2 linked regions of the Arthrobacter globiformis genome follow. The protein of the gene in region 1 interacts with the protein of each later gene in a pairwise test. Links are inferred from orthologs where the notes say so. Each region holds a gene or a part of one and is shown in the gene's direction. Other genes may lie near its edges.

What was found. The genes of interacting proteins can lie anywhere in the genome.
Region 2: the proteins of QF036_RS18625 (region 1) and rlmB interact in binary tests that used the Escherichia coli proteins (3 or more experiments, as listed by UniProt). The link is inferred for Arthrobacter globiformis from one-to-one orthologs.

Annotation. Positions count from the first base shown.
Region 1 is NZ_JAUSYZ010000001.1:4,088,579-4,096,225, reverse strand. What follows is about bases 1-2,846. They hold QF036_RS18625 (NAD(P)H-hydrate epimerase), read left to right. Parts: upstream 1-581; coding sequence 582-2,111; downstream 2,112-2,846. Other genes in these bases: glgX (glycogen debranching protein GlgX), read left to right, coding at 2,221-2,846; QF036_RS18630 (holo-ACP synthase), read left to right, coding at 215-562; glmS (glutamine--fructose-6-phosphate transaminase (isomerizing)), read left to right, coding at 1-210. In the rest of the region: more of glgX, read left to right, coding at 2,847-4,671; treY (malto-oligosyltrehalose synthase), read left to right, coding at 4,668-7,010; treZ (malto-oligosyltrehalose trehalohydrolase), read left to right, coding at 7,007-7,647. UniProt on the Escherichia coli protein: Bifunctional enzyme that catalyzes the epimerization of the S- and R-forms of NAD(P)HX and the dehydration of the S-form of NAD(P)HX at the expense of ADP, which is converted to AMP.
Region 2 is NZ_JAUSYZ010000001.1:1,108,774-1,114,068, forward strand. Bases 1-2,895 are described here. They hold rlmB (23S rRNA (guanosine(2251)-2'-O)-methyltransferase RlmB), read left to right. Parts: upstream 1-894; coding sequence 895-1,896; downstream 1,897-2,895. Other genes in these bases: cysS (cysteine--tRNA ligase), read left to right, coding at 1-802; QF036_RS05215 (carbon-nitrogen hydrolase family protein), read right to left, coding at 2,115-2,895. In the rest of the region: more of QF036_RS05215, read right to left, coding at 2,896-2,924; glycogen debranching protein GlgX, read left to right, coding at 3,036-5,168; QF036_RS05225 (ribonuclease domain-containing protein), read left to right, coding at 5,186-5,295. UniProt on the Escherichia coli protein: Specifically methylates the ribose of guanosine 2251 in 23S rRNA.

The DNA of each region.
Region 1 (7,647 bases):
GGTGCCCGCACCCTGGTGATCGCCGAGGAAGGCGACGAAGCGGTCCGGGACTACGCCGAGCACGTCTTCTACGTCCCGGAAACCCCGACGCTGCTCATGCCGCTGCTCACCACGGTCCCGCTGCAGATCTTCGCGTGCGAACTTGCCGCCGCCAAGGGCTACGACGTGGACCAGCCGCGCAACCTGGCCAAGAGCGTCACAGTAGAGTAAGCCCATGATTGTTGGCATCGGCGTAGACGTAGTGGACATCGAGCGCTTCGGACGGCAGCTGGAGCGCACCCCCGGGCTGCGGGACCGGCTGTTTGTGCCGGCCGAACGGGACCTGAACACCCGCTCCCTGGCGGCGCGGTTTGCCGCCAAGGAGGCTGTTGCCAAGGTCCTGGGTGCGCCTGCAGGCATGAACTGGCAGGACTGCTGGATCGGGCTGGACCAGAACGGCCCGACCATCCAGGTCAAGGGAACGGTGCTCGCCGTGGCCGAAGCCAAGGGCGTCAAACGGTGGCATCTCTCCATGAGCCACGACGGCGGCATTGCCACGGCCACCGTGCTGGCCGAGGGCTGACCCCGGACGGACTGACCATATGATCAGCGCCTATACCGGAACCCAGATCAGGGAGGCTGAAAAGCCCCTGCTGGATTCAGGTATGGGCGCTGTTCTCATGCAGCGGGCTGCCCGCGGCATGGCCGGCGCTGCCATCGCGGAGCTGCGCAGCCGCGGACGCCGCCTCTACGGCTCCAGCGTCGCCGTCCTGGCCGGCAAGGGCAACAACGGCGGCGACGGCCTCTTCGCTGCCGCGCACCTCGCCGGACGGGGAATGCGGACGACGGCGGTCCTCGCCTCTGACTCGGCCCACCCGGACGGTCTGGCCGCCTTTCGGCGCGCCGGCGGCCGGGTGCTGACGCTGACTGACGCGAACGCCGGTGAGCTGGCAGCGCTGGCCGGCAGGGCCGACGTCGTTATTGACGCGCTGCTCGGAACCGGCGCCCAGGGCGGACTCCGGGGAGCCTCGGCGGACCTCGTGTCCCGGCTGGCGGAAAGGTCCCACGGCCTCGTGGTGGCGTGTGACGTGCCCAGTGGCGTTGATGCGGACACCGGCGAGGCCGGCGGCCCCGTGCTGCCCGCCGACGTCACCGTCACGTTCGGTGGGGCCAAGGCCGGTCTGCTGGTGGACCCGGGAGCGGATTTCGCCGGCCGGGTGGTGGTGGTCCCGATCGGCATTGAGGACGCACTCCCGTGGCCCGCCCTGCGCCGCCTGGAGGCCGCCGACCTGGCCGCCCTGCTCCCGCGTCCCGCACGGCGCGCCCACAAGTATTCGCGGGGCGTCCTCGGAGTGGTGGCCGGATCCCCGGCCTACCCCGGCGCCGCCGTGCTCGCCTGCCGCGGGGCGCTCTCCGCGGGCGTCGGGATGGTCCGCTACGTCGGGCCGCCCGAGGTCGCCGACCTTATCCGCCACAGCTGCCCCGAGGTGGTCTGCAGCACCGGCACGGTGGCAGAGACCCACGTCCAGGCCTGGCTGGTCGGTTCCGGGATGGACGGCAAGGACGAGGACGAGATGCAGCGGGTCCGCGACGCCGTCGACTCCGGCCTGCCCACCGTGGCCGACGCCGGTGCCCTGCCTGTGATGCCCGACGTGCTGGCTCCGCAGGTGGTGCTGACGCCGCACGCCGGGGAGCTGGCCACCCTGCTGCAGCGACTCGGCGCCGACCTGGACCGCGGGGCCGTCGAAGCCTCCACCCTCGCTGCCGTGCGCCGCGCCGCCGGCCTGACCGAGGCCACAGTGCTGCTGAAGGGCGCCAGCACGCTGGTGGCGTCCCCATACCAGGATTTCTACAGCCAGTCCGAGGGCACGCCCTGGCTGGCCACCGCCGGAAGCGGTGATGTGCTGGCCGGAATCATCGGTGCGCTGCTCGCCCAGGTGGGGCCCGACGTCGGACGCTTCCGAGAAAGGGGCATCGATCCGGACGAACGCTGGGCGGCCATTGCCGCCATGGGGGCAAGCCTGCACGGCCATGCCGGAGCCGCAGCGGCGGCCGGCGGTCCGCTGACGGCGGGGCGGATATCCGACGCCCTACCCGAAATATGGGGTAAAGTCAGCACGCTTAGTAATTAGCGATGGGTCGCGTAATAGTCACACCCACCCGCTACGGTAAGACAAGTTACCTGCAGGTAGTGCGTGATGACCTGCGGTACGCAGTGTTGGACGATGTATAGGAGCACGAATGGAAATCTGGCCCGGATCGGCTTACCCGCTGGGAGCCACATTTGACGGCACTGGAACCAACTTCGCATTGTTCAGCGAGCACGCAGACAAGGTGGAACTGTGCCTCTTCGACGACGAGGGGACCGAAACCCGGGTCACACTCCGCGAAGTCGACGGTTATGTGTGGCACTGCTACCTGCCCCAGATCCAGCCAGGGCAGAAATACGGGTACCGGGTCCACGGACCCTATGACCCCGCCAAGGGCCAGCGCTTCAACGCCAACAAGCTGCTCCTTGACCCCTACGCCAAGGCAGTCTCCGGCCAGATCGACTGGGATCCGGCCCTGTTCTCGTACAACATGGGCGACCCCTCCTCCAAGAACGACGCCGACTCCGCGCCGCACATGATGATGGGCGTGGTCATCAACCCGTTCTTCGACTGGGACAACGACCAGAACCTGCGCATCCCGTACCACAAGTCGGTCATCTACGAGGCGCACGTCAAGGGGCTCACCGAGCTGCACCCGGAGATTCCCGAGGAGCAGCGCGGCACGTACGCCGGCGTGGCACACCCTGCCGTGATCTCGCACCTGCAGAAGCTGGGCGTCACCGCGATCGAGCTCATGCCCGTGCACCAGTTCGTCAACGACGGCACCCTGCAGGAGAAGGGCCTGAGCAACTACTGGGGCTACAACACCATCGGCTTCTTCGCGCCGCAGAACACCTACAGCTCCACCGGCGACACCGGCCAGCAGGTCCAGGACTTCAAGGCGATGGTCCGCTCACTGCACCGGGCAGGCATTGAGGTCATCCTCGACGTCGTCTACAACCACACCGCCGAAGGCAACCACCTCGGCCCCACCCTGAGTTTCAAGGGCATCGACAACGAGGCCTACTACCGCCTGGTGGAGGACGACAAGCAGTACTACATGGACTATACGGGCACGGGCAACACCCTGAACGTCCGCCAGCCGCACTCCCTGCAGTTGCTCATGGATTCCCTCCGCTACTGGGTCACCGAGATGCACGTGGACGGATTCCGCTTCGACCTCGCCGCGGCACTGGCCCGTGAATTTTACGACGTCGACAGGCTCTCCACGTTCTTCGAACTCATCCAGCAGGACCCGGTGGTGTCCCAGGTCAAGCTCATCGCCGAGCCGTGGGACGTCGGGCCCGGCGGGTACCAGGTGGGCAACTTCCCGCCGCAGTGGACCGAATGGAACGGCAAGTACCGCGACACCGTACGCGATTTCTGGCGCGGCGAACCCGCCACGCTGGGCGAGTTCGCCTCCCGCATCACCGGCTCGGCGGACCTCTACGAGCACTCCGGCCGCCGCCCGGTGGCGTCCATTAACTTCGTCACCGCACACGACGGTTTCACGCTGCGCGATCTGGTGTCCTACAACGAGAAGCACAACGACGCCAACGGCGAGGACAACAAGGACGGCGAATCGCACAATCGGTCCTGGAACTGCGGGGCGGAGGGCCCCTCGGACGATCCCAAGGTCCTGGGGCTCCGGGCACGGCAGCAGCGCAACTTCATCGCCACGATGCTGCTCTCCCAGGGCGTGCCCATGATCCTGCACGGCGACGAGCTCGGCCGCACGCAGCAGGGCAACAACAACGGGTACTGTCAGGACTCCGAACTGACCTGGGTCAACTGGGACAGCGTGGACCAGCCGCTCATCGAATTCACCGCAGCCGTCAACTCGCTGCGCGCCAAGCACCCCACCTTCCGGCGCAGCCGCTTCTTCGACGGCCGGCCCGTGCGGCGAGGCGAAGGCGAACGACTGCCGGACATCGTCTGGCTCGACCCCGACGGCAACCTCATGCAGCCGGAGGACTGGGACAGCGGCTTCGGCCGTTCCGTGGGCATGTTCCTCAACGGCGACGGCATCCAGGGCCACGACAGCCGTGGCCGCCGGATCACGGACGTGAACTTCCTGCTGTACTTCAACGCGCATGACGGCGACGTTGAGTTCACGCTGCCGCCGGACGAGTACGCACCGGCCTGGGACGTCATCATCGACACCGCAGGCGAAGGCGCAGACTCCAAGCCCGCGGACGCCGGCACCATCCTGTCCGTCGCCGCCAAATCCCTGGTGGTGCTGCGCGCCCACAGCGCACCCGAGGAGGAGCCGGACCATTCCGTGGCCGCCTCGCTCGCAGCGCTGACCCAGACCGCTACCGCTGAGACCGCGGCCCTCACCGCACCCGCTGTTCCCGAGCCGGCCAGGACGAAAAAGCCGGCTGACCCGGCTGCAGACCCGGCAGATACTGCTGCGGCTGAACCTGCCGCGGACCCGGTTGCAGAGCCTACTGCTGACCCGGTTGCAGAACCTGATGCAGGGCCGGCTGCGGCGCCTGCGAAGGCCGCAGCGGAGCAGCCGGCAAAAAAGCCGGGCACCAAGCCTGCTGGTAAGCGCGGCGGCCACTTGAAGGCGGTTAAGCCCGCAGGGGAGGACGCATGAAAACCCCCGTCTCCACGTACCGGCTGCAGATCCGGCAGGGGTTCACGCTGTTCGACGCCGCTGAAACCGTGCCGTACCTGCGCTCGCTCGGCGTCGACTGGGTCTACCTGTCACCGGTCCTGACCGCGGAGCAGGGCTCCGATCACGGGTACGACGTCACCGACCCCTCCGCCGTCGACCCCGAACGCGGCGGCCCGGAGGGCCTGGCCGCCGTCTCCAAGGCGGCCCGGGCCGCCGGCATGGGCGTGCTGATCGACATCGTGCCCAACCACGTCGGCGTAGCCACGCCGGCGCAGAACCCCTGGTGGTGGTCGCTGCTTAAGGAAGGGCGCCAGTCCCGCTACGCGGAAGCGTTCGATGTCGACTGGGACCTCGCCGGGGGACGCATCCGGCTCCCGGTCCTCGGCAGCGACGACGACCTGGACCAGCTCGAAATCAAGGACGGGGAGCTGCGGTACTACGACCACCGCTTCCCGCTGGCCGACGGCAGCTACACCGAGGGCGATTCTCCGCGTGACGTCCACGCCCGGCAGCACTACGAACTCATGGGCTGGCGGCGCGCGGACAACGAGCTGAACTACCGCCGCTTCTTCGCGGTGAACACGCTCGCCGGCGTCCGCGTGGAGATTCCCGCCGTCTTCGATGAAGCCCATGAGGAAGTGGTGCGCTGGTTCCGTGAGGGGCTCGCGGACGGACTGCGGATCGACCACCCGGACGGCCTGGCCGACCCCGAGGGGTACCTGAAGCGGCTCCGGGAGGCCACCGGCGGCGCCTACCTGCTGATCGAAAAGATCCTCGAGCCGGGAGAGGAGCTGCCGGCCAGCTTCGAGTGCGAGGGCACCACGGGTTACGACGCTCTCGCGGACGTGGACCGGGTTTTCGTGGATCCACGCGGCCAGGAACCGCTGGACCGGCTGGACGCCTCGCTGCGCGGCGGGGAGCCTGCCGACTACGAGGACATGATCCGGGGAACCAAGCGCCGGATCACTGACGGCATCCTGCACTCGGAGATCCTGCGGTTGGCCCGGCTGGTTCCGGACGACGCCGGACTCCCCGCCGATGCCACGGCGGACGCCATCGCGGAGATCATCGCCGCCTTCCCGGTCTACCGCACGTACCTGCCGGAGGGCGCGGAGGTCCTGAAGGAGGCGTGCGAGCTTGCCGCGCGCAGGCGGCCGGAACTCGACCAGGCCATCCAGGCCTTGCAACCGCTGTTGCTGGACACGGACCTGGAGGTTGCCCGGCGCTTCCAGCAAACCTCGGGAATGGTCATGGCCAAGGGCGTGGAGGACACCGCGTTCTTCCGTTACAACCGGCTGGGCACCCTCACCGAAGTGGGCGCCGACCCCACCGAGTTCTCCGTGGAGCCGGACGAGTTCCATGCCCGGATGGCCCGCCGGCAGGCAGAGCTTCCGCTGTCCATGACGACGCTGAGCACGCACGACACCAAACGCAGCGAGGACACCCGGGCGCGGATCTCGGTCATCTCCGAGGTCGCCGGCGAATGGGAGCGGGCCCTGAACCGGCTGCGCGAACTGGCCCCGCTGCCGGACGGCCCGCTGTCCGCTCTGCTGTGGCAGGCCATCGCCGGCGCCTGGCCCGCCAGCCGGGAGCGCCTGCAGTACTACGCGCTGAAGGCCGCGCGCGAAGCCGGGAACTCGACCAACTGGACCGATCCCGATCCGGCGTTCGAGGAGAAGCTGGCCGCCGCCGTCGACGCCGCGTTCGACAACCCCGCGGTGCGGGCTGAAGTCGAGTCGCTCGTGGAACTCCTGGAGCCGCATGGTGCCTCCAACTCCTTGGCGGCCAAGCTCGTGCAGCTGACCATGCCCGGCGTCCCGGACGTGTACCAGGGCACGGAGTTCTGGGACCGGTCGCTGACGGACCCGGACAACCGTCGCCCATTCAGCTTCGATGACCGGCGCGCCGCGCTAGAACAGCTCGATGCCGGCGACGTGCCCCCGCTATTTACGGATGAGCGGACAAAGCTGCTTGTGACCTCGCGCGCGCTGCGGCTGCGCCGTGACCGGCCCCAGCTGTTCACGGGTTACCGGCCGGTCAATGCCGCTGGCCCCGCGGCCGGGCACCTGCTCGCCTTCGACCGGGGCATCCCGGCAGCGCCGGGGGCGCTGACCCTTGCCACCCGGCTGCCCTACGGACTGGAACAGTCGGGCGGGTGGCGGGACACCGCCGTCGAACTTAAAACCGCCATGAAGGATGAACTGACCGGTGCCGGCTTCGGACCGGGGGCCGTGAAGATCGCTGACATCTTCCGGGCTTTCCCCGTCGCGCTGCTGGTGCCGCAGACAGGAGTGACGCAGACAGGAGGGAAATCATGACGCACGCAGGCCAGACAACATACCCCCGTGAAGCAGCGAAACCCGTACAGGGCCCGGAGCGCTTCGACGTCTGGGCACCCTTGGCAAAATCCGTTACGCTGCTGGCCGGCGGGGAGCGCTACGCCATGCAGCGCCGGCCCGGCACCGGACCGGAAGATGACGGCTGGTGGAACGCCGCCGACGCACCCGCAGCCGGCGAGGTTGACTACGGGTACCTCCTGGACGGCGACGAAACTCCGCTTCCGGATCCGCGGACCCGGCGCCAGCCCGACGGCGTCCACTCGCTGTCCCGCACGTTCGACCCCGGCGCGCACACCTGGCAGGAGGACGGCTGGCAGGGCAGGGAACTGCAGGGCGCGGTCATCTATGAGCTCCACGTGGGCACGTTCACGCCCGAAGGGACGCTGGAGGCGGCCGCCGGCAAGCTGGACTACCTGGCCGGCCTGGGCGTGGACTTCATCGAACTGCTGCCCGTGAACGCGTTCAACGGCACGCACAACTGGGGCTACGACGGCGTGCAGTGGTTCGCCGTCCACGAGGCATACGGCGGACCGGAGGCGTACCAGCGGTTCGTGGACGCCGCCCACGCGGCAGGTCTCGGCGTGATCCAGGACGTGGTCTACAACCACCTCGGCCC
Region 2 (5,295 bases), 3.0 Mb from region 1 along the record:
CGGCCGGCCAGGCTGGCACCTCGAATGCTCGGCGATGGTCACCAAATACCTCGGCACCGAATTCGACATCCACGGCGGCGGCCTCGACCTGCGCTTCCCGCACCACGAAAACGAGATGGCGCAATCCCAGGCGGCGGGCCACGGCTTCGCCAACTTCTGGATGCACAACGGCATGGTCACGTACCAGGGCGAGAAAATGTCGAAGTCCGTCGGCAACACGGTCAGCCCGGCGGAGATGCTGGAGCTCGCGCCGCCGCGGGTCGTCCGCTACTACCTCGGCCAGGCACAGTACCGCTCGGTGCTGGACTACCAGCCGACGTCGCTGCAGGAGGCCGCTGCCGCCGTCGAACGCATTGACGGCTTCGTGGCCCGTGCGGTCCGGGCGCTGTCCTCCGACGGTGCCCTGCTGTTTGGCAGCCACGGCACCGTTCCGGAGGCGTTCGCCGCTGCGATGGATGACGACCTCAACGTGCCGCAGGCCCTCGCGGTGCTGCACGACACGGTCCGCGCCGGAAACTCGGCGCTCACCGATGGCGACCTCGCGGCTACGCGGCAGGCGCTGGACAGCGTCACCGACATGCTCAGGGTCCTGGGCATCAGCGCCGCCGCGCAGCCCGCCGTCGATGACCAGGCCACCAGTGCCCTCGGCACGCTGATTGAAGCGCAGCTCGCCGCCCGCGCCGAAGCCCGCTCAAGGAAGGACTGGGCTGCCTCCGACGCCATCCGGGACACCCTCGCAGCGGCCGGCGTTCTGGTCGAAGACAACGCCGACGGCGCCACGTGGAGCCTGCAGCGCAGCTAGCCCCGGCGGCTCAGCGCCCGCCCGGTCAACGATTTGAGGCCAGTCAGTAGACTGGAGTCCAGACTTACTCAATACAACCAAGGGTGGAATTCATGGCCAACAAAGGTCGCCCGGGCGCAGTCCGCAAGCTCAAGAAGGGGCCCACCACCGGAACCGGTGGCCACGGCCGCAAGGCTCTCGAAGGCAAGGGGCCAACCCCCAAGGCCGAGGATCGCCCGTACCACAAGGCGCACAAGAACAAGCAGCTCGCTGAGCGCTCCGCCGCCAAGCGGCCCGGCGGTGCCGGCGCCACCCGCAGTGCCGGTGCCCGATCTGGTCCGAAGGGGCGTGCCACCGAAGAAGTGGTCACCGGCCGCAACTCCGTCGTCGAAGCGCTCCGGGCCGGCATTCCGGCCAAGGCACTGCACGTTGCCATCCGCATCGAGATGGACGACCGCGTCAAGGAATCCCTGAAGATCGCCGCCGAACGGGGCATCCCGCTGCTGGAAACCGGCAAGCCCGAGCTGGACCGGATGACCGACGACGCCGTGCACCAGGGGCTCGTGCTGCAGATCCCCCCGTACGAGTACCAGGACGCCTACGACCTGGCCGAACAGACGGTTGAAGGCTGGAAGAAGGGGCACATCGCGAATGCGCCGCTCTTCGTTGCCCTCGACGGCATCACCGACCCCCGCAACCTCGGCGCGATCATCCGCTCGGTCTCGGCATTCAGCGGCCACGGCGTTATCGTCCCCGAACGCCGCTCCGTCGGCGTCACGGCCGCAGCATGGAAGACCAGCGCCGGCGCGGCCGTCCGCGTTCCGGTGGCCCGCGCCTCCAACCTGAACAACGCCATCAAGCAGTTCAAGGACATGGGCGTCTTCGTGCTGGGGCTCGACGGCGACGGCGACATCTCACTGCCGGATCTGACCGTCGCCACCGAACCCGTCTGCATCGTGGTCGGCTCCGAAGGCAAGGGCCTCAGCCGCCTCGTCCGGGAGAACTGCGACCAGATCGTCTCCATCCCGATCGACTCCGCCATGGAATCCCTGAACGCTTCCATGGCCGTCGGCATCTCGCTCTACGAGGTCTCCCGCCAGCGCTCCGCCAAGTAAGACCACCCTGTCGAGACCCGCAACGCTTCCTCACCTTTCGCAGGTAAACCGGGGACGCTTCTTCACCTTTCGCAGGAAATCCGGGGACGCTTCTTCACCTTTCGCAGGTAAACGCCAACGCTTCCGCAACCAGGTGCGGAAGCGTTGCCGTTTTAAGTGCAGGACCTGAGGGAGCGTTCCGTTTTAAGCGACAAGAGCTGAGGGAGCGTTTTTCTCTTCTAGAATTCCCGGCGGTTCGCCAGGACCGGGAGCTTGGTGCGGGCTTCCTTGACCAGATCGGGGTCCAGATCCGCGAACAGGAGGCCGGGGGCCCCGTCGAGCTCCTGGAGCACCTCACCGAAAGGCGAAATGACCGCGCTGTGCCCGACGCCCGTGGGCGCAGCGCCGCGGGGTTCGATGCCCTGGGTGGCGGGGTCGCCCTGGCCGCAGGCGAGGACGTAGGTGGTGGTGTCCACGGCACGGGCGCGGGCCAGGAGCTGCCACTGGTCCACCTTGCCGGGGCCCGAACCCCAGGAAGCGCAGACGATGTTGGCGACCGCTCCGCGATCGGCGTTGGCCGTGAACAGGGCCGGGAAACGGATGTCGTAGCAGGTGGCCAGGCCAAAGGTGAGGCCGCCGACGTCGAACGTTACGGGTCCTGTCCCGGCGTCCACGGTGTCGGACTCCAGGAATCCGAAGGCGTCGAACAGGTGTACCTTGTCATAGCTGGCGTCCACGCCCGGCCCGGTCACCAGCAGCGTGTTACGGACTTTCGCCTGCCCGCCGGAGAGCGATGAACCCGGGGTGAACATTCCGGCAATAATTACAATCCCCAACTCGCCGGCAATCGAGCGGACGCGGCCGGCCCAAGGGCCGTCCAGAGGCTCGGCGATGTCCAGCAGCGAATTGCCGAATGCGCGCATGGTGGCCTCCGGGAAAACGACGATCTCGGCGCCGCCGTCCTTAGCGCGGCGGGCGTATTCTTCGACCATGGTGAGGTTCCCGGCCACATCCCTTCCGGTGATGATCTGGGCTAATGCAATCTTCACGAAAACCTCCAGTCGGTGCGTCTTGAGAGTGTTCAGCGGTGCCGCCACAGCACGCCCGCGTAACATGCGGAGAAGATTAGCTATTTGGCTGTGACAGCTAAGCTTTAATTGATGGTAATGCCCCTTTTAGACACAGCCTTGACGGTGGATGACCCCCAGGCCTTTCCCCTCGGGGTCAGCGAAGCGCGCCAAGGTGCGGGGGGCGCGCCCGGCAGCCGCGTAAGAGTCGCCGTCTACGCGCCCGGCGTCGCGGCGCTTGAGGTGGCCTATCAGGCGCCCGGCCAAGGCTGGCGGCTCCATACCCTGTCCAGCCTCGCGAACGGCATCCACCACGGAGTGATGGACGGATTTCCCGTGGGATCCCGGTACGGCTTCCTCGCAGCTCCCAGAGGCGAAGCAACCGCCAAGGGCGACGAGGTACTGCCGCCCGCGGTTCCCACGGTTGATCTTGACGACGACGACGGCATCCGGCAACCGCTGTTGCTGGACCCCTACGGCCGGGCCGTCGATGAACGCGACGGATTCCTGACCAGCGTCAGGATGTCTTCCGACTTCGACTGGGGCTCGGACGAGAAGCCGAATACTCCGTGGCGCAACACCATCGTCTACGAGGCACACGTCCGCGGACAGAGCATGCTGCATCCGGACATCCCGCAGGCGATGCGCGGAACGTATGCCGGCATGGCCCATCCCGCGATGATCGAACACCTCACAGGCCTTGGCATCACCGCCCTGCAGTTACTGCCGGTGCATTTCCATATGGACGAGCCCCACCTCCAGAACCTCGGACTCACCAACTACTGGGGCTACAACACGGCGGCGTTCTTCGCCCCGCACCCCGCGTACGCCACCAAGGCCGCCCAGGAAGCCGGGCCGCAGGCCGTCCAGGACGAATTCAAGGGAATGGTCAAGCTGCTGCATGCAGCCGGCATCGAGGTCATCCTCGACGTCGTCTACAACCACACGGCCGAAGGCGGGCCGGACGGGACCACCCTAAGCTTTCGGGGGCTGGGCGAGCAAAAGTACTACCGCACTGACGGCAACGGAAAATACATCGACACTACGGGCTGCGGCAACACGCTCAACTTCGGCGAGCCCCGCGTTGTCCAGATGGTGCTGGACTCGCTGCGGTACTGGGTGGACGAATTCCATATCGACGGCTTCCGCTTCGACCTTGCCGTCACGCTCTGCCGGAACGCAGCCAACGAGTTCGATCCCCGTCACCCCTTCCTCGCGGCGGTCGCCGCCGATCCGGAGCTGTCGCGCGTCAAGCTGATCGCGGAACCGTGGGACGTGGGCTACGGCGGCTGGCAGACCGGACGTTTCCCCGTCGGCTGGGTCGATTGGAACGATCACTACCGGGACGCCGTCCGCTCCTTCTGGCTGGCCGACCGTGCCGCTCTCGACAACGGCGGCCGGGGCGGATCCGTGGCCCGGCTGGCCGACGCCCTGTCCGGGTCGGCAAGCCTGTTCGAACCGTCGGGCCGTTCCAGGCTGGCCTCGCTGAATTTCATCACCTCCCACGACGGCTTCACGATGACCGACCTCGTCTCCTACGACCGCAAGCACAACGAGGCGAACGGGGAACAGAACCGGGACGGGCACGGCGACAACCGCAGCTACAACCACGGCTTCGAAGGGCGCACCGAGGACGAGGGCATTCTGACGCGCCGCGCCCAGAGCAAACGCAACCTCATGGCCTCGCTCATGATCTCCCTCGGCGTCCCCATGATCACGGCCGGGGACGAACTCGGCCGCACCCAGCAGGGCAACAACAACGCGTACTGCCAGGACAACCCGCTCACCTGGATTGACTGGACCAGCACGCCGGAATCCCATGCCATGCTCCGCAGCACCAAGCGTGTCATCCGGCTTCGCAACGAGTTCCTGGCCGCCCAGCCGCACGACTATCCGGTCCGCGACGCCCGCTCCTACCTGTACTGGTACGACCGGACCGGGCAGCCCATGTCCATGGAACGGTGGAACGACAACGGGAACCGGGTGGTTCAGCTGCTCCTCGGCTCCGACGACGGGCACGTGGCCGGGCTCATCGTGGTCAACGGCGGCCCTGAGGACATTGAGGTCACCCTTCCGCAGGTCACCAACGACGACGGCACCGGCAAGCGGCTGTTCGATCTGCGCCTCACCACGTCCGAGCTGCACGACCGGCGCCAGGGAGCCCTCGTGGCGTCCGGCGAGCCTGACGAGGTGCAGGCCCACACCATCAACATTTACCGCACATAGGCTACGGGGAATCAGGCATGCGCAGGCGTTGGACTGTCGGAACGCTGCTGCTGGGGCTTGCCGTGGCTGCCCTTGTGGTCGTCAATCTTTTCATCCCACCGGGCGGCACGCCGCCCGCCGCGCGACC